2 regions of the Peribacillus sp. NPDC006672 genome follow, and region 1 is predicted to be linked to the other one. Evidence: predicted binding sites of a transcription regulator. Region 1 holds the regulator's gene; the other holds the start of a gene.
The links. The regulator LexA, encoded in region 1, represses DNA repair genes until DNA is damaged. The targets are predictions, from matches to a motif close to CGAACATATGTTCG.

Region 1 (16,431 bases):
CAATTGCTGGGCTAACTCAGGGTGTGCTTCTTTGTAATTGTTGAACATTTCATTCCAAGCTTCTTCTTTTTGGGCGCCTGCCTCTACAACAGATTCATTGAAGTGGGAATAAACTTCTTCTGGGACATAGAAATCCTCTTCGAATGTCCATTTATAAGCTTCCTTAGTCAACTTCAGCTCATCTGCACCAAGCGGAGCGCCATGAACAGCAGATTTACCTGAACGGTTTGGTGAACCGTAACCAATAACCGTTTTCACTTCTATTAATGTTGGGCGTGCATCATCGGTTTTCGCTTCTTCAAGCGCTTTGGCAATTTCCTGAAGATCGTTCCCGTCCTCAACGCGAATATATTGCCATCCATATGATTTGAACCGGTTTGCTACGCTTTCACTAAATGATTGACTTAAGTCGCCGTCAAGGGATATATCATTTGAATCATATAAAACGACAAGTCTTCCAAGTTGCAGATGTCCTGCTAATGAAGCTGCTTCTCCAGAAACACCTTCCATTAAATCTCCATCTCCACAAATGCTATATGTATAATGATCGACCACATTATAAGATTCACGGTTATAGCTTTCTGCCAGGTGGCGTTCTGCCATTGCCATTCCGACTGCCATTGCAATACCTTGTCCAAGAGGTCCTGTCGTTGCATCTACCCCAGCGGTATGTCCGAATTCGGGATGTCCGGGAGTTTTACTGCCCCATTGGCGGAAGCTTTTCAAATCATCGATAGTTAAACCATAGCCCGATAAATGAAGAAGGCTGTATAACAGCATAGACCCATGACCAGCTGAAAGAACGAAGCGATCTCTATTAAACCAATCTGGGTTTTTCGGGTTATGATTCATATATTCAGTCCATAATTTGTACGCCATCGGCGCTGCACCCATGGGCATGCCTGGATGGCCGGAATTAGCCTTTTCAATTGCATCAATCGATAATGTACGAATCGTATTGATAGAAAGTGCATCTAATTTATCTAACATATCGTAAAACATCCCTTCTTGTAATGTACCTCTTTATATTATAGTGACCAGCATAATATCACAACTAAAAACACTATTTACGACCCGATATTACAATGTTTTCTGGAAATTAAAGAAGTCCCCTCTTTAGATTAAGCTAAAGAGGAGAATACATACATGAATGCACTCCTTTTTTAATCCTTAAAGCTTAAAATGGAGTGTCATCATAATAGTCCAAGCATTAATGTAAGTTTCTTTTTTCTTTAATATTCTTTATCTTTTGAGGAGTGACGTCATTACCTTCTGGATCAACGACTTTCACGTGCTCCAACGTATCGGACATGGACCGTCTGAATGTTTCCAAATACTCACTTCTTAATTGGGTTTGCTCTTTCGCCTCGACTTCCGTTAAACCTTCAGCCTTTGCCTTTTTAGAAAGTTCATTAATACGGGCTATTTTTTCTTTTGATAGCATAATTTCGCTCCTTCGTAAACTGCGGATATTGTCATGGTATTAAAAAAAAAGCGAAATTACAAGTTCTATGATTGACTTTCCTGTGTATTCAGTTGATGTTCGAGAAAACGCCTGTTCACCGTAGCTTTAGATACATTGTATCCAAAGCCCCTTAAAGTGGCTGCGATTTCTGCAAATGTCAATCCATTGGCCCGGAGTTTAATAATCTCTTCAATGGGAATCTCCATACGTTCCCTTCCAGTAGAATTGCTTTGGTTCTGAAGATTGTTTTGAGGGCGGTAGCCTTTTTCAACGGCTCTTTTCATCCCCCGTTTTATTTTTAGGTTATGTAATTTCCTTTGATATTCTTCTACAATACCGACTATCTGGATGACCATGGCATCCGAATCCGATAACTCTATTTCCCCATCGTGTGAGAGCGTATAAATTTTCACGTCTTCTTTAAGGATGACATGGAAAAGGGCTATTTTGGCATTCCCTCTTCCCAGTCTTGTTTCGTCCTGGATTAATAAAACTTCGGCTTCTTTGGCCTTAAATAGTTCGATCATTTCAAAAATGCCATCCCGGTTTAACTCATAACCGCTTTCCTGCTCTTTTATTATGGAAACAACTTCCATATCCAACTTTTCCGCCAATTTGACTAATTCATCTTCCTGCCTTGCCAATGATGTTTCCTGCGACTCTTTTTCTGTGCTAACCCTACAATAGATTATTGCCTTCATAATACCCTACCTTCACTGCTTACTGCTGACTTGCCAAATTCTGAACAAGTTCTTCCCCTTTAACCGGTATGACAATGACTTGACCAGGTTTAATCGAATCCGCGCTGACCCCATTATGCTCTTCTATCCAACCAATGAATTCTTTTTTTGTCAAATCAGCTTCTTCATATTTTTCGGCAATTCCCCATAGGGTGTCGCCTTTACCTACTTCTATAGAAAGGAAATCTTTTTTTTGATCATTGTCCAATGTACAAGAGAATAAAATTGAAAAGATGAATACTGATCCAGCTAACAGAATAGTATAAACATAATTTTTGTATAATTTTTTCATAAATATCCCTCCAAAGCGAATGTTCGTTCGTATGTTATGTCAAAATTATAATACGAACGTTTGTTTCAGTCAACAACTAAATTCGAACTTATGTTTGTATAGAGTTGGGGGCCATGCTATAATGGAGCAAAGAACATTGGAGAAGAGGTGCACGTATGACTAAACTATCAAAACGGCAGCAAGATATCCTTGATTTCATTAAAGATGAGGTCCGCCAAAAAGGGTATCCACCTTCCGTCCGGGAGATTGGCGAAGCAGTGGGACTTGCATCAAGTTCAACAGTACACGGACATTTATCCCGCCTGGAAAGTAAAGGCCTGATAAGACGTGACCCAACCAAGCCGAGGGCCATTGAAATACTGAACTTGGAGGAAGCGAACAATATCCCCAAAGCTAGTGTCGTGAACGTGCCATTACTTGGAAAAGTAACTGCGGGCATGCCGATAACGGCCATTGAGAACATAGAAGAATACTTTCCGCTTCCCGAAAGCATGGTTCCACATGATGACCATGTATTCATGCTAGAAATCATGGGCGAAAGTATGATTGAAGCAGGAATTCATGATGGAGATTATGTCATTGTGAAACAACAAAGCAGTGCAAATAATGGAGATATCGTCGTGGCCATGACGGAAGATGATGAAGCCACTGTAAAACGATTCTTTAAGGAACCGGATTACATAAGGCTTCAGCCTGAGAACTCAAATATGGAACCAATTATTTTAAGAGATGTTTCGATACTTGGAAAAGTAATAGGCTTATATAGACAAATACATTAAAAGCGCTAACCGCGCTTTTTTTGTTTGTTTAATTTATGTCCGAAATTCTCTCATTATGCATTTGGAAGACTAGGTTTGAAATATTTTTTTAATAGAAGCGTGTTTTCATAGGCGTGTAAACACCTTTTTCATTTATGGCGGTTGATAGGCAAAGTATTGCTTTCTGAATATATGTACTTTAGGAAAAATATGAAACCATAATTCAAATTAATAAAGAGCGAGATAAAATCCCGCTCCCTGTTAATGTTCATTTCACTCTTAATCTTTGGTTCACTTTAATAAGGTTAAGATCGACCAATCCATTCCACTGTTGAATCTGCATTTGCGTAGAACCATATGCTTTTGCAAGCGCAGATACGGAATCCCCTTTTTTGACGATATGATAGACCTCTTCGATGCTTCCATCATATTTAGTTAAATCACTTGTTTCGATTAGGTTCTCCAGTTTTTCTATATATTTCGGATCCGAGGCGTAACCCTCATCGAATATTTCTTTGAGTGCTTTTTTGTAATCTTGTTCTCCAATGATGGCTGTATACAAACTTCTATTCCATTAAGTTCCCTTTACATATAGATTGGCAAGATCTCTTAGACTTTCTTCCCATGTTGGGTATTTTCTGAATTTGTTCCATACTTGAACGGGTGCACCGTTGACATATTCCATTGTTTGTATAATGACTGACTCGCCCTTAAAGTCACCTTTTGTACCGAATATATTCTTTCCTTGATTTGCTAATAAGCTTGTCCCATATCCACTCTCCAAACAAGCCTGTGCAATGACCACAGAAGACAAAATTTTAAATTCCTTTTGAATTTTCTGGGCATATGGAGCAATTTCCTAAATAAACGTTTCCTTGCTCATTAGAACCTCTCCAATATTAGGACTCACTTTCTTAACTGGGTATCTTCCTTCATATCGTATTCTAAACCATGAAAAGGGTGACAGCATGTCCAGCAAAAAAGGTACTGATATTTGGTTAATTGTTTTCACTATGATCAAAAAAAGAAAGCATACATTGAGCGGCTTCACATTGAACTCTGAAAATCTTCGAAACTTGTTGTATCAACTTTCTCTGATCAATCGTTTATATTGCATTAATTAATATGGTATAAATCCTTTGTAAATGGTAAAAATTAATTTTGAAAACTTCTAAGGTGGTGACATTATGGACTTCCCAACCATTCATACAAACTTTTGGGATGCAGTGATAGCCATTCCTACCATCATGACACTTACTCAAATAATTAAGGTCATGTTTCCAATACCTCCAAAATTCATCCCTGCCATCGCTTTGGTTCTAGGCTTATTCATTTCCATTTTCATCAGCCATCGACATCATTTGGTTGCAGGAATTTTCATGGGCTGGTTTTATGGCTATGCAAGCATAGGCAACTATGCTGCTCTCAAAACTAGTATTTTGACTTATAGAGAATCTTATCAAAAGTAGGATTAAACTATGCAGGATAGCACACGCCTGAGGTTCATCAATCTTATTATTGCAGGAGACCAATCTAGCTTATATACCCATCGATCACGCTTTTATATAAATACCTATTTGGCAATTACGGCCCGGCTTTTTCCTTATGAATCAACATAACCCAAGTAAACCAATTCACACCTCCTCACATTTCAACCTAAAAAAACCTCTCAATTAAGAGAGGGATTTTTTGGTGATTTTCACTACTTTTCAATATAGACCGAACGAATCAGCGTACGGGTTCTTTCAGTGCCATTCACGCTTTTTTCCTTGACGTCAATTGTTACATTATAAACACCTGATTTAGGCACTTCTGGAAGGGAACCCGAAAAATTTTCGGTATCCATTTCCTGAATTGTGCTTTTTTCACTAATTTCTTTCCCGCTTTCATCTATTAGATGAACCAGAAATGTTGTGCTGATTGGCCTTTTTTTATCATTCATCGGATTCTTAATTATAAATTTAGCATCTTTTTGCTTAACTTTTCCAGCCATACTTAATGTAATTGGATTCTTTTCGTTAAATTGTGCCGTGAAAAGGAATGCATCTTTTGGTGATTTAGTCTTCATTCGCACTCTCCAGTCACCAATTTCAAGTTTATTCCCATTAAATGTTTGTATGGTTGCACCATTAAAAAAGGAAGTTTGATTTTTTGCAGATTGAACTTTTAAGGAAGGTGTATACTTTTTATTAGATGGAGAAATCAATTCAACCTCGACATCATTTGAGGCAGTGTATATGGTTATATCACTTGGAGCTGCTTCATTTACATGGAAACTTTGTTCGTTCCAGACATTTTGTTGCAGGACATCTCCCAGGACAGTTTGCGAGAGAGCGGTTGTGATGACATCATCTTCAACGTTTTCTTTATTATTGAGATTTAAACCAGGAATCCCAGCAATAGAAGTACTTCTTAAATAGGGTTCAATCCTTGAAAATACGGCTGAGCCTAATCGAATATTGTCGTGATCATAGTTTGGATCCGTAAATAAATGTGACGCGTAGGGTATTTTTGTACTCCATACATTCACTAAACCATCATTATCTCCATATGAAGATAAATATTGTCCACCCATTGATAAAGCGGAAAGAACCGGCCCTCTATTCATACCGGCCACGGTGAAATACATATTTTTCCGGGAGTTAGCATGGTTATCCGTGACAGAACGAAACTCCGCCATTTTACCAACTTGTAAAGAATAAGTTCCTTCATCTTTTTGGCCCAATAAGGAACCAAGCCAGCCCGCATACCAGCTATATGCCAAATCAGCCAGGTTGGAACCGTGATGAGGGGAAGCTAAAGTGATGACCCTTCCAACATATTGGTGTGCTCCAAAGTGTACTAAAGCCGCTTGGGTGTCTGGCCCCCCTTTGCTATGAGCTATAATATTTACTTTTTCGCCCCCGAAATGGTTACTGATTTCTGCAAGCATTTGAGCTAGCAGCCTTCCATTAGCATATTGGCTCACTGATCCATTTCCAGCAGAATCGTAAAGCTGCACAAAAACCGTTTGGTAGCCCGCTTCATATGCCTTGGTATACATATCATTGACACCGTGATATTCCGTTTCACCGTACCAGCTGGCTGAATTGCCATTTTTCCCTTGGACAAATACGATTGGTGGTTTATTTGTGTCAAGATTGGGAGGGGTACTTCCCAGAAACCAATCCCCTGGGTTGAAAGTTTCGGATGGCGGCTTCAATTTTCCCGCTGAGGAAAAGTTCGGCTTTGCTATAATTAATATGGTTAGTATGAGGACAAGAAAAACGACATATTTGATTACATTCCTTTTCATTTGTTATTCTCCTCCTATATCCCAAGGTATTTTTTCGAATTCACCTAATTATCAATGCCCTCCTTTACGGGTCTTCTATATCATTCATTAGTTTATATTTGTACTTTTTCCTGCCATTACCTGCTAACTTCATAAAAGATGGGAGAAAAAAACTAGAAGAAAAATTTATGTATAGAGATAAAGTATGAAGATTTCCTTGAATTCATTTATTAATTCAGGCTTTTTCATTTTTGAAGATGTTCATGAAGATGAAAAGCCGATTTAGTTTGATGCATACATGAGTTTATCTGGCTCACATCACTTCATGAACAATTGGGCTGCAGAAGAAATTATGAAGGATATCCTTATAGCGATTGCTAGTAAACACGAAGAAAAAAAGAAAACAAGCCCTTCTCCTGCAAAGGATAGAGGGCTTGACTTTTTTTGACCGCATTATTAATTTTTCCGTCGAATATTCCACTGTTCAATTGCCCCTAATCATGTTGTTTTGAAATCCGTCCTTTTCAAGAAATAAATCGATTTGAAAAAAGTCTTTCACAGCAATTGGCTGTCATAATAGAATCCCAGTAACAATCGGTTATTTTTTACAAAAAAATCCATATATTCAACTTAGATCGCTGTCATGAACCTCCATCGAAATACATTTCCATAAAAACAACAACAGCATGCCGATTGGGATTTTGGATTATTAACTCCGTTAAGCACTTCCCCCTCCCCCATCATACCTGTATTTCACCCTGAGAACTGGATAATTGATTTCAGTGATAAGTTCGTCCTTTCGATTGTACAGTTTGAATACACCGTCGTGTATGATAATATCCTCAATGAACTCTCCACGAATTTCCTTTCCAATCGCAAAGGTGCTAACGACAACTCCTACTGCAACTTCAATAGACCTAATTTCTCTTTCCACTTTTTTCACCTTCTTTCCATTCTCACATGAATCATCTTAACCATGAACTTGTCCCTTGGCAGGTTAGGATTACTATTGATAAGATTTTTCATTCCAGGAATGGCTTCTCTTGAACCTTCAGCTACATTTGAAGTGTAGATGAGGGTCAAAAAAAATGATATCGTCGATGGAGAATCCTACACATTCAGCGAACATATACGCCTTATCGATTCGCAAAGGAATCTTATATTGCTCATAGTCAATGTAGGTCCTCTTGGCCATTTTTAGCACTTTAGCCATTTCCTCTTGGGTTAACCCTTTATACTTCCTCGCTTGTTTAAGTGTGAACTTAACATTTGTCATACCTTGTCACCACCTATCTAAAAAAATAATATCACACTTGAAGTATAGTTACCAACGATTTTTTGTAAAATTCACGCACTTTAAGTTTACTCACTTTCACTCATAGTGTATATTCAAGTTAGAGGTGAAGAAATATGCACATTGGTGAAAGGATTAAAATGTTAAGAAAAGAAAGAAAAATGACACAAGAAGATTTGGCAAACATATTAAAAGTGGCCCCAACGGCAGTATCAGCATGGGAATCCGGACGGAATAAACCTTTAATGGATAAATTAAGCATGATATCCACATGCTTCGAAATCCCGCTATCCCACCTCATTGAAGGAGCACCTATCATTAGAAATAGTCCTGCAATGGAATTTTTAAACGAAAAGAATGTCAGATTAATTGGTGTCTATGGAAATATACCTGCCGGAGAGCCTGATTTTACCAACGAATATATAGAAGCATATATGCCGACTTTAAATTCCATGCTAAAATCGAATAAGGAATATTTTTTCCTGAGAGTAAAAGGCAACAGCATGAACAAAGAATTCAGTGACGGATCATTGATCCTCGTTGAAAAAACAACTTATGTCGACAGCGGAAAAATTGGTGTGGTCTTAGTAAATGGTCACGATGCTACAGTCAAAAAAGTGAATATAAATGAAGAACTCATCACACTCATTCCCTGCAGTACGGATCCTTTTTATGAAGAAAAAACCTATCATATCAAAAATGATAGAGTCCGAATTTTAGGAAAAGTGGTACAGGCCATTAAAATATACGATTAGTACCAATCTCTAGGGTTTCATTAGCAAATTAGTGAAAAGCTATAATACATAGATTAATTCAATTCGTTCAGTCAAACATTTATCCACTTATACATATTAGGTACAAGCCATTATGGTTTGTGCTTTTTAATATTATTTTTTATTGATTGAATGCATTCGTCAACTAACTTCGCCCAGGACGCTTTTTTCAATCTCCTTGCTTTTTATGCAGACTAAACCATTTCGTCAACCCAAGCCAAGGTGCTCCGTTATTTTTCCCAGTAAATGTTCCACCAAATAAGAAAAAACCTTCTGTATTTGGAAATCTAATTTTCATTTTTCCATTCTCCTTTGCCCTTACTTTTTATTCTTTGGTTCACAACTCCATATAAGAATCGTATAATGGGATGATAAGTATTTGCCTCTGTAGCTCTAGCAGGGAAGAGCGCCGGAAAACATTGTAGCCACCGGGTCGCAAGGTAAGGGTTTCAGAAGCACCGAAAAGCAAATAAGCTGAGGCAGGTGGAATTCCAGCCGGTGAAAATCCGTAGGGAAGCGTGTTCTCCCCTAACCTATGCTTACGAAAGGAGTGCGGGTTCGAATCCCGTCAGAGGCTTGTTTCCATGATGAACTGCGATTTATATATACTGCCAAGCCAGGCTTGATGATTAAGAATGGCTACGCCTATTGATCTCCCCTTGTATCACCGGTTATAAAAGTAAAAATGGCTTGTCCTTCCATAAAAACATTTTCAATATATTCACAAAGGTTTCCGCCAATATTGAAAGAATGGCGGAAATGGGAAAAGTCCCTCTCTTTTTAGAGAAGGACTTTCTGCGTGATGTGCTTTCTGGAAGTTATAAATAATTTAACCAGTCAATTATTAATTATTCATTTCACCCGCAATTTCTGGTCTACGGTAATGGTGAACTGGCTGTCAAGATCGTTCCAATCTTTAATTTGCTGAACTGTACTGCCATAGGCCCGGCTTAAGGAGTATACGGTGTCTCCACTAACGACTGTATGGTATACCGCTGTAATTTTCTTGGTAAGATTGAAGCATTTAACTATACCGTTTACATGTCCGCGAGCCAGTGTTTCGATAAAGGATGCCATTTTTAATTTGGCTGCGTCATTGACATTATCGATAAATCCATTTTCAGTCAGGAGTGCGGGCATGTCCGTTTCACGGAGCACATGTAAATCGCCTGTTTTTTGTCCCCTGTCTTGGAAGTTGATAAGCTTCATGACCTCTGAATGAATATGATCTTGATACGTTTTCGTTACCTGGTTGGTTGACGTATAAACGTAATCCTCATACCCAGTCCCTCCCCCAGCATTAATGTGGATGGAGAGGTAGAAGTCAGCTCCCCAAGAATTCGCTTGATTCGTCCGATCGTCTAAAGAGGGGTACGTATCTTGGGGCCTGCTCATTTTTACAGAAACGTTATTATATTCTATTAATAACATGTCTTTGATTCTAGTTGCAATGGATAAAGTTAAATCCTTTTCTCTCAATCCATTACCCACCGATCCTGAATCCGTACCTCCGTGGCCGGGATCAATAAATATTTTTACCATTTCACTCACCTCTATTAATCTTATGTTGCGCATTAACAAATGCCTGTACACATAACTACCGGATTAAAGAAATTTCATTTTATAATAATATAGAATTCTATATTTCGGATGCCTCGATTAACACGAAATGATGCACTCCTTCTCCCCTTTCGTTCCCAAAAAAATACACCCCTAAAGGTGTTTATGGCATTATATTATGACATTCACCCAATGAACGAGAATTTTTTGACTTCTTGAAAAAGCTTTCTTCTATTATTTTACTTTGGTAAGTCAAACAATAACTTAGATTAAATAAAGGTTCCATAGTACATGGAATTCACTAACCAGGTTTTTAAGGATGCTGATACATGAAAGAAATTAAGGGTTTGGATAATGTTATTTACCGTGACCTAATCCCGTGAAATGGACTTTTATTCAAATTTATAAAAAAAGATATCGACTTCATTCATACTTTCGTTGAAGGGGATTTCATTACAAAATCAATCACGTCAACTTCTATGGTTATTGGAAAAAAATCATCTGACTTTTACCAATAGAACAAACAACACAAAAACAAAGGTTTTATAAAATGGCATGGTGTGGGGAAACGGTGAATTATGAAGGGGAAGTCGATGATATCCATTATCTTGCATCATTGAATCCTTTGATGTCATCGGAACGGCAATCGATATCACCGAAAAAAAAAGAAGTGAAAGCAGAATTCGAGAATTGGAAAAATTAGAGAGAGCAGGTGAATTGGTGCTGGAATATCCCATGAAATCCGAATCCTTTGACTTCTTTAACCAAATCATTAGTGAACGGATACATAATGCAAGCATCCAAGAATATCTTGAGATCATGATGGTGGAACTGGATAGGGATTAATAACAACGGTAATGAATTTATGTTTATAGCAAAACCTGATGAAACCATGAAAATCAGTAGAAACAATATTAACTCCATCATATCGAATATCATTAAATTCATGGAACTACAGTGAAATTTAAGGCACCCGGATTATTTTTGAATCCAAACAACCTCCCTTAAGGCAGTATGTGATCAAAACCTAATGAAACAGGTGTTTATTAACCTTATACAAAACTATATTGAATCAACTGATGAAGAAGTGATGACATAAAATTCTTTTTAAACGTCAATGGAGAAAAATTGATAAATGTTTAAAACGAATGTAAAACTGTCCTTTATTCCCATTTGCTGTCTTTCCACTCATTTAAGCTGCTTAATAATCTATATTAGACTGGTTTTGGGCCAACAGCAGCTGAAAATTCCTTTTCGCAATTGCATCCCGTAAAATATGGATTCTTCTTTCCCTATTGTGCTATTTTTTTCTCTTTTTTTGGTGGGTACTTCTTAAAAGAAGAAAAAAAAGTGTTTGAACGCTAATATTGATATCCCATCTATAATGTGAACTTAAACGCCTGAACATTGTCCGGGATTTTAAAAGGAGAAGACGTATGAAAAATGAATTTGGTAAGTTTGAACAATTGGTTCAAAAGTTGGATCCAGGCATCAAACTCATTCGCGCATGGGAATTAAAAGGCGGAATTTCTGCTCAGGTGACAGGACTTGAAATTTTACAATCTACAGGGAGGATAATAAGGATAATCGCTCGTCAGCATGGTGTTAATGACTTGAAACGGAATCCGAATATTGCGGCAGATGAACACAAGCTCTTAGGGATATTGAAGGCTGCTGGTTTGCCTGTACCGAAGCCTTATTACATCGAGCAATCCTGCGAGGTTTTTTCCAAGCCATGTATACTTATCGAGTTTATTGAGGGCAAGCCAGATTTTACCCCCTCAAATCTTAATGATCATATCTTACAATTGGCAATCAATCTAGCAAAAATCCATCATGTTGATTGTGCAAAGCTACCTTTATCTTTCCTCCCTAAACTAGAAAATTCATATGGGGAAATGTTAGATATTAAAGATGGGGTAATCCTGGACGAAACCTTAAATCTGAGCTTGATTAGAGATTTGTTAAAATCATACATGCCATTACACCCAATGAATAAGGAAGTGATCCTTCACGGTGATTATTGGCCTGGAAATATATTATGGAAAGAAGATAAACTAGTTTCTATAATTGATTGGGAAGACTCAGGCTTAGGGGACCCTTTGGCTGACCTTGCCAATAGTCAACTCGAGATTTTATTTCATTTTGGAATGGACGCAATGAGTGACTTCACCATTCAATATAAAACCATGATGCCGGAGTTGAATTTTACAAACTTACCCTTCTGGCAATTATTTGCCGCATTACGGTTATCTGATTTTCCTGAATGGGGCTTCGAAAAAAGCAAGGAAAATAGCTGGAAGAAAATACACAAGTCATTTGTTCGTCAAGCAATTAACCAAATTCGTTTAAATTAATGTTTATTCAATTTTTTTAAAATGAATGACAGATCTGATATGCCCATGAACTTTTGATAAAGGCATTTATACCAGTCCCTTTATCAACTTTTTTCATAAACTAACAATGACTACCAAAAAAATCCAGGAGGTGTTTAAATGTATAATAAGCCCTGGGGGCATCCGAAAGGCGGTCAATGTCCACCACAATATTGCCCACCTCACAGAATGCCTACTCAGTATAATCCACCTCAAATCTCCCCGCCAAAGCAATATGTTAAAACTAATGTCATTAACACTGTGATTCCGGTTTTTCACCCGACACATACAACTACCGTGAATAAACATTTCACGACATATATACCGCATACCCGAAGTATCGTGAAAGAGTGTTATACCCAAAGCTTTGTTTGCGGAGTTCCTCAATCCCCCAGTTTTTCGAGGAGAATGTTAAGATATTAATTTAAAAAACCCCGAATCGGGGTTTTTTGTTAATTACTTCCATCAATCTTTGGGAATTGACATTCAAAGGATTTACAACTGTCTAAATGCAAACTCCCTATATTTTTTAAAGTGTTGTTTTTTATAAAACTCTTTTGCATCAGTGTTTTCAAACCAATAATCCAGTTCGATTAAATCTATATCATTCTATTTCGCAATTTCATATATCTCATTCATTAGTTTTTTACCGTAACCTTTTTGGGTTTGACTTTCAGCGATACTAAGCTGATGCACATATACTGATTTATATTCATTTTTAAAAGCACTTTCTGGATAATTTTTAATTTCAATCCATGCGTAACCGATCGGTTCTTCATGTTCTTTTAAAAGAAGAAAAACAAAACTTTTGTTTTCAACCAAACTTTTGAAAGTTTCTTTCATTGCACTATAATTATATTCCTTAAAATACTTAGGAATAGTTTCGCATGCAGGCTGTGGACATTTTGATTTAATTTTGCAATTACTTCATGATCCCGGGTTTGACTAACATACATAATAATCCCCCTGTCTATACAATAACATGGTTTATTGAAACTGCATGTCTGACATCTGAAATCGCCTTATTGAAACATTCTTTATTTATTATAAATTCCATGAAAGAAGTTCACCCCATCATAATCATTTAATGAACTTGATTCGGCAAAATTCCTAAAAATTCCTGTTTGACTTTCTTATATTGCGAGCTTTGCAAAAGAAAAGATCAGCCCAATGGCATTCGATATAAAGAAAAGTCACGCAGGCAATGCATATTCACTTAATCTTTCTGATATACGAGATGGCCCATCAAATGTAGAACAACTAGAGTAATGGATGCGCTTGGCAGCAACCCTGGTATTATTCAATATAGGAAATATCTTGACGTTTTTTATGACTCATTCAATGTTGCTAAAGATTCAAAAACATAAAGGAAGTTTGTTCTCATTATTATCCGAACTGCTGTTAAGCAATCTGAAGTGGCTTATAATATGAATTTTAAATAGGATAAGCTTAATAATATTGTGGAACAGAATAAGATATATCCTGAAACGGTAAGAATTATTAGACTGGATATAGGTGGTTTTAGTTTAATATGGGGCCTTTGGATATTAAGATGCTTGGGGAAGAAAAAATGAAAGGATTGGAGGAGTTCATCTTGAATCCATATGCTTATTTGGCAATAGCCATCATAAGTGAAGTATTTGGCAGCTCAATGTTAAAAGTATCAAACGGATTTAAAAAGTTATTCCCTTCAATTGGTGTTGTAATTGGAATGGGTTTGGCTTTTTATTGCCTGTCTTTATCTCTTAAAACAATTCCACTTGGAACGGCTTATGCTATATGGTCAGGAATAGGTACTGCTTTAACTGCTTTAGTGGGAGTTATCGTTTATAAAGAAAACTTTAACCTGAAAAAATTTTTAGGTTTAGCCCTAATCATTGGAGGAGTGGTTGTATTGAAACTCTCCAGTGGAGGCGCTCATTAACATTTTGAAAAACGGAGGTAATAATATGAAAGGATACATAGCTTTAGGAATATCAATCATAAGTGAAGTATTTGGCACGACCATGCTTAAGTTATCTGAAGGATTCACCCATTTATTCGCTTCATTTGGGGTCATTATTGGATTTGGAATAGCATTTTATTGCTTATCCATATGTCTTATAACAATTCCGTTAAGCTTGGCATATGCCATTTGGGCAGGAATTGGCACAGCTTTAACTGCATCAATAGGTGTACTAATATGGAATGAACCATTTAGTATCATTACGATGGGTGGCTTGGTATTAATCATTGGTGGAGTAGTTTTACTAAACGCTTCCCACACTACCAAACCTGCAGAAGAATCGTCAAACTAATGGTTTGACGATCCCCCCTCCCCCGAGCTGCTCCTTAAAATAAATTGAACTCAATGGCTATTAGAATTCCTTGTAGAATTCCCTATTCACCTTGTTCATTTGTAAACGATCTTCTTTTAAATGTTTCAAAAGTGCAACAATCATAAAGCTGACAATAACAAGCAATAACCAGGAGCTGATTTTTCCGATATGAACAATTTCCCATTGCAGCTGTTGGTTTGGGTATTGCCAAGCCCCAAAAAATGTTGCAATATTTTCGGCAATCCAAATGAAAAAGCCGATTAATACAAAAGACAATGCCATGGCATACGTATCCCTGTAATCATCCAACTTACATTTTTTTACAAATTTATCTTAACCTAACTGCATTAGAAAAGGCCGCCTGCGCGACCTTCTCTTTTGAATGGAGCTGAGTTTCATGGATCAGTCCTTCAATTGAATTTAATTTTCCCTGCCTTTTTTTCATGATAATCTATTTGTTTTTTCATTTCTTCCTTTGCCTGCCATCATATAAATCTGAGTTTCACCAAGTCCGTCGAGCAAAGTCCGTGAACTTGAATTTATCGGGTCTATGCCTGGATTCGCTATACTGAAACAAGCTTCCATCGATTAAATGGACCGTACTTTTCACAACTGCCACCATATCGTAGTCTTCTATGTCCAATAATAGTTTATCTTCTTCAGTGCATGGCTCCACGGTAATCTCCTTATTAGAAAAACCGATTTGGAGCCCAAGTTCCTTTTCGATATATCCATAAATCGAATCCTCACAAATTTCCTTTGTCAGGTTAGTTACGAACTCGTTTTTGAAATAGTCTTTGTCCAGTATGATTTTCTTGCCATTGATTTGGCGTACCCGGAACACTTTCCATACTTTACCACCATCCGTTAAGTCCAGAAGCTTGGTCATGTTTGCGTCGGGGGTCTCAAGCTCCAACTTATGGATGCTCGTTTTGGAATGCAAATTCAACTTTTCCACCATTTCTTTATAGGAAATCAACCCTGTTACAGGAAAATTAAATTTGCTGAAATCCAAGACAAATGAACCCTTGCCTTTGATTTTATGGATATATCCATTTTGTTCAAGCAACTGTAATGACTTTCTTACAGTATCCCTGGATATGTCATACTCTTCCATGAAGCTGCTTTCAGAAGGAAGCTTTGAATTTGTCGGAAAGGTTCCTCCTTCAATTTTTGAAACGATATCACCATAAGCGATAGATATTTGCGTGAACAACACTGATTTTGATTAACTACATCAGAAAAAACACCTTGTTCTTATATGATTTATATATAGTAATTAATAATGAATAGATAGCTTAGAACCAGTTGATAGGTTCAGGTTTAAGGTTTTGGAATATATGCTTGGTTTCTGTATATTCCTCTATACCTAGTCTTCCTAGTTCGCGTCCAATACCAGACTGCTTAAATCCACCCCATGGTGCATGTGGGAAGTAAACGTTGAAGTCATTAATCCAAACAGTACCCATGCGCATCTTTGCTACACAACGTTCAGCTTTTACAATATCGTTTGTCCAAACACCACCAGCAAGTCCGTAGATTGAGTCATTAGCAAGCTTTACTGCTTCCTCTTCCGTACGGA
Region 2 (4,595 bases), on a different contig from region 1:
TTCCTAAGAAGAGAGAGAAATCGCAAAATCACGTTCCTTGTCCTCTTTAAAATAAATGAGTTTCCTGGACTTTTCAGGTAGCTCCTTTTCATAGTTATGCTTCACGAATTCAAGATACCGAGCATCCTCATCATTATCAAATAGAACCTGGAACTGAAATGAGATAGTTTGGCATTACAGTCGTCCAGATGAATCCAATCGTTTTACCGTAATGCAAGATATTTGGAATATCGGTGATATGGTTCCATTAACGGAATACCAATTAGCAAAAAAATTATAACTGGTACTAGACAAAAGGGACGTTTATTTGTTTACCTTACTCTTTCAACAAAATTAGTATTATGTTGAAAGAGTGGATTTTAATGATTTGTTCCTTTTTTTAAAATATTACGAAAAAGTTATATATTTCCATGGTATGCTTTTAATAAATAAATAGGGAGTTGTGGATATGATTGGTGATCAATCAAAATAAAGATGTTTTAATTTACAATAGTTTGTTTAACTCTGACTAATAAGAAAAGGAGTGTTGAATTTGAACCGCGTTGATGTTGTGTATACACTTTTATTTACAGAGGATACCAATAAGATTTTAGTGGTCCTAAATAAAAAAAATAACACTTGGTCCTTACCAGGAGGAGCAGTTGAAGCAAATGAGACTCTAAAAGAAGCAGCCATCAGAGAAGTAAAAGAAGAAACGGGTTATGATGTGAAGGTAAACGATATTATTGCATTAAATGAAGCATTTATAAATGAAAATCATATATATTTTATAATGTTTGAAGGGCAAGTTCTAAAATCACCTGAACAAATTCCGAAGGAAAAAGACATTTTAAGAGTTGAATGGGTAGATTTAGAAGAAGCAGATAGATTAATGCCTTATTATCCAGAAGGAATATCAAAACTAATTAACAATCCCGGAGCAAGATATACTTTCCAAGAATAATAAAATACTATTCGTGTTAGCCTTTATTATTACTATGAACAGCGCAAAATTAAAATTAAACGAATTTCTTATGAAAATAAAGGGGCAAGAAAGTATAATCGTTCCTAAGATGATATGTTCACGAATAAAAGTTGTTTGAAGAAAAGGTTGTTTTCGTAAAGTTTGTTGCTCTTTAATATAATAAAATTTGATTATCGAGAACAAATGTTCTATGTTGTGAATTTCTATATATGGAGGTGTTATGAATGAGACCTAAACTTACAAAAGAAATTAGTATTCCGGATTTTAAAGATTTTTATTGGTTAAAAGAAGAATTGCAATCATTTTGTAGAGAAAAGGGAATTAGTGCATCTGGCTCTAAAATAGAGATTTCAGAAAGAATTGAAACATTTATTCGGACAGGAGAGATAAAAAAACCACAAAGAAATGCAAAAGCTAATAATAAACCTCGAACTAACAGTGAACTAAGTCTTGATACAGTTATTACGGAAAATCATCGTTGTAGTCAAGATGTAAGAGCCTTTTTCAAGACAGTAATTCCAAAATTTCATTTTTCTACCTATATCCAAAACTACTTTAAAAACAATATTGGAAAAACGTATCGTGATGTTGTAGATGATTGGTATGAAGAAGAAAAACGTAAGAAAGACCCATCATACCAGAAGAAAATTGCCCCTCAGTTTGAATACAATCAATTCACTCGTGATTTTTTCTCGGACTCAAAAAATAATGGGAAGAGTCGTACAGAAGCGATTGAAGCTTGGAATAAAATTAAGAAACTCCCTGGAAGTAACAAATATATATCTGAAAATTAGTCTTTTAAGTAGCTTTTAATATCTTTACTGTAAATTGATTTGATTTTCGACAGGCGGAAATAAGCATTTGTTTGACACGTTGATCAAATGCTATTTGTTTTCCATTTTTAAGCCAGCGAATCCAATAGAGGGAGTTATCTAAATACTTTGTTGCAACTCCTTGGAATCGTTCCATCCACTGTTTTAAGCGATTATGAAAATTGCTGACGTGTTGTAAGTGGTAAATACCTTTCTTTACACGTTGTTTTAGTCGATTGGTCATATCATTAAACGATTTCCAGTAATCATTACATAGATAAGGTTGTCTTGAACTTATTTTCCGTTTCGTTTTACAGATGTGCTTACGCAATACCGATACTTTTAGCGTGGTGGCTTAGAAAATTAAATCGCTCTTTGTTTGTAAGACCCTTACCAGGCATATTAGCCGTTCTAGTTTCAAATATTTTGTTTTACATTTGTTTTGTAACATCAGAGGATTTGAGGGAGCAGCATTTGGAATACTAGCTTTCTTTTTACTTTTCTTTGCAATTGTGGCTTCTATTATAGGGGGTAGAAACAAGGCGTACAGAGCTAATTCATTTAGTTCGAATTCGATTATATCTTCATGGCGGTAAGGTAATTCTACTTTTAGGTGAAATTAGTACCTGATCCCCTGCTGTTTTAAAGATTGTTTTCACATGACTACTTGAAGTGTGGATGATAGCTGTTAAAAAATCAAATTTTTCTGATAGCCATCTATAAAATAGAGTTCATGTTTGGCCGTTTAATCATTAAACGTAGGACAGCCAATCTGTGATAAGTTATTTATTTGACGAACATATGTTCCTTGTTGTAAAATATAATTATGGGTAATAATGGTATAGTGGGTATTGCGACTGACAAGTTCAAAGGAAACATGGAAGTTACCCATGCCGTGTAAAAAAAATTAGAACAAAAGGAGCTTTTAATTATGACTATGAGATTGTCTCCCTATTTAATGATGAACGGAAATGCGAAGGAAGCGATCCAATTTTACGAAAAAGCATTGGATGCGAAAGTACTTTTTAAACAAACTTTTGGAGAAATGCCTGAAAACCCGGAATTCCCTTTATCTGAAGAAGCAAAGGAACTTGTGTCACACGCAATGTTAAAGGTTGGAGAAACGGACCTCATGTTTTCAGATATGTTTCCGGGTCAAACCAGTCAAACTGGAGATCAAGTTACGATCTGTATTTCAACTAACGATATCGAAGAATCAAAACGAATTTTTGATTCCTTGTCGCAAGACGGACAAGTGAAAATGCCGCTCCAGGAAGCATTTTTTAGCCCTGCATATGGGATAGTATCAGACAAATTCGGTATTACCTTTCAAATTTACACAGAGGCTCATCAATGAATTTTCTCTAGGAAAAAATAGCCCCAAGCTTAAGTGGCTGTTTTTGGCATCTTAGTTGCAACAGAACTCAATTATTGAAAAATCCCAATTTCTCATTGTAATCACTGAGAGATTGGGATTTTTAATGTGGAATATCCCTTAGCGTGCATATTAAAAGCTTCCCTTATTAATGAATCATAACACCATAAGGAGTCCCGCAAGTAATACGAGGATTCACAACAATAATTTTCATGTATGAAGAGAAGACCATATTTATGCATAATGTAGGCATTCAGAAAGGGAATTGTTATTAAATCCCAAAATTCCCCTTGCAGTAAACACTCTTCACACTGTCCCTGTATGCTTCCCTTGAATGGCGCCGTTTTTAATCTGATTAACTAATATAACTGCCTAATAATCGAAAACCATTATTTGTGTCATGTTTTAGAAAGGAAGGAAGATATCGTTAATTATTCTTTGGCATCTTAAATTATGATACCTTTTCGTTATCCTTCTGTGATATCTGTCATCTATTCTTTAACTGTTTGTTATTTGTATAGGAATTAGCTATGCTATTATTTAAAATATTAGCATACTACAAGTCAAATAGGATGTAACAAATTACTGAGGGTACAGGCAGTGCTAGATAAATTCTTCCTAATGAGCATGTAACCTTTAAAAACGAGAAAAAGCAGTCTTTAATTTACTCATTCATATCATTGATCGTTTAGAAAATATATACACTTCAATTAAAGTCGGTTTAAATCGTTCATTTTTTTCTATTAATAGGCTAATATTACTCAATTTAACATTGCTTGACGTAATAAGATGGAAAGGGGGAACTTTGTGAACACAGATCAAGCTTTCGACCTGTTAAGGGATGCAGGTGTTACAGAAAGTAGTAATATTCAAACTGTTCGACGTTGGCTGCGTGAAGGTAAGATTAAATACGAAGGAGGAAACGGGAAAAGAAAAACTGGATATATTCTGGATGATACAGACCAAGCTTTCGACCTGTTAAAGGATGCAGGAATAACAGAAAGCAGTGGTATTCAAATTGTTCGACGTTGGTTACGTGAAGGTAAGATTAAATACGGGGGAAACGGAAAGAGTAACACTGGATACATAATCGATGACACAGCCTCAAGGCTGGCTATAAATAATGATATTATAGATCAAAATAAGGACGAAATCATACACCGATTAAAATTAAAAATACAAGCTCAAAATAAGCATATAGAAGGAATTGAGGAACTTAATGAGACTGCAAAAAAAATATTAATTCAGCAAAGGGATATGTTTAAAAAGGAAGTAGTCATTCTAAAGAATGAAAAAAGTGAATTACAAAATGAAACAAAGGATTTAATAAAAGAAAATATTGAATTACGTAATGAATTGATAAAAGTAAAAGGCAACAAAAGAGACAATTACAATTACGGCTCCGCTGCTCAATCAAATGATTATAGTAAAAAATTAGGGCTTT

Region 2: the regulator LexA is predicted to act here: its motif matches at 1,141-1,154, upstream of ACQKKK_RS10820 (DUF6434 domain-containing protein).

What each region holds. Positions count from the first base shown of each region.
Region 1 is NZ_JBNNOR010000017.1:2,657-19,087, forward strand. Features, by position in the region: gene tkt (transketolase) at 1-990, opposite strand, end outside; gene ACQKKK_RS21505 (DUF896 domain-containing protein) at 1,211-1,444, opposite strand; gene ACQKKK_RS21510 (YneB family resolvase-like protein) at 1,510-2,166, opposite strand; gene yneA (cell division suppressor protein YneA) at 2,186-2,497, opposite strand; gene lexA (transcriptional repressor LexA) at 2,653-3,276, shown strand; gene ACQKKK_RS21525 (LysM peptidoglycan-binding domain-containing protein) at 3,524-3,817, opposite strand; gene ACQKKK_RS21530 (glycoside hydrolase family 73 protein) at 3,830-4,111, opposite strand; gene ACQKKK_RS21535 (hypothetical protein) at 4,443-4,724, shown strand; gene ACQKKK_RS21540 (esterase/lipase family protein) at 4,958-6,550, opposite strand; gene ACQKKK_RS21545 (hypothetical protein) at 7,248-7,463, opposite strand; gene ACQKKK_RS21550 (helix-turn-helix transcriptional regulator) at 7,581-7,805, opposite strand; gene ACQKKK_RS21555 (LexA family protein) at 7,940-8,578, shown strand; gene ACQKKK_RS21560 (hypothetical protein) at 8,766-8,894, opposite strand; gene ACQKKK_RS21565 (N-acetylmuramoyl-L-alanine amidase) at 9,449-10,138, opposite strand; gene ACQKKK_RS21570 (hypothetical protein) at 10,707-10,859, shown strand; gene ACQKKK_RS21575 (hypothetical protein) at 10,847-11,002, shown strand; gene ACQKKK_RS21580 (phosphotransferase family protein) at 11,593-12,513, shown strand; gene ACQKKK_RS21585 (CotD family spore coat protein) at 12,721-12,954, shown strand; gene ACQKKK_RS21590 (GNAT family N-acetyltransferase) at 13,141-13,374, opposite strand; gene ACQKKK_RS21595 (DMT family transporter) at 14,126-14,455, shown strand; gene ACQKKK_RS21600 (DMT family transporter) at 14,481-14,828, shown strand; partial or broken gene ACQKKK_RS21605 (DUF817 family protein) at 14,889-15,140, opposite strand; gene treR (trehalose operon repressor) at 15,352-16,068, opposite strand; gene betB (betaine-aldehyde dehydrogenase) at 16,148-16,431, opposite strand, start outside.
Region 2 is NZ_JBNNOR010000005.1:278,753-283,347, forward strand. Features, by position in the region: gene ACQKKK_RS10815 (NUDIX hydrolase) at 524-943, shown strand; gene ACQKKK_RS10820 (DUF6434 domain-containing protein) at 1,189-1,758, shown strand; partial or broken gene ACQKKK_RS10825 (IS1595 family transposase) at 1,763-1,996, opposite strand; gene ACQKKK_RS10830 (VOC family protein) at 2,708-3,133, shown strand; gene ACQKKK_RS10835 (hypothetical protein) at 3,959-4,595, shown strand, end outside.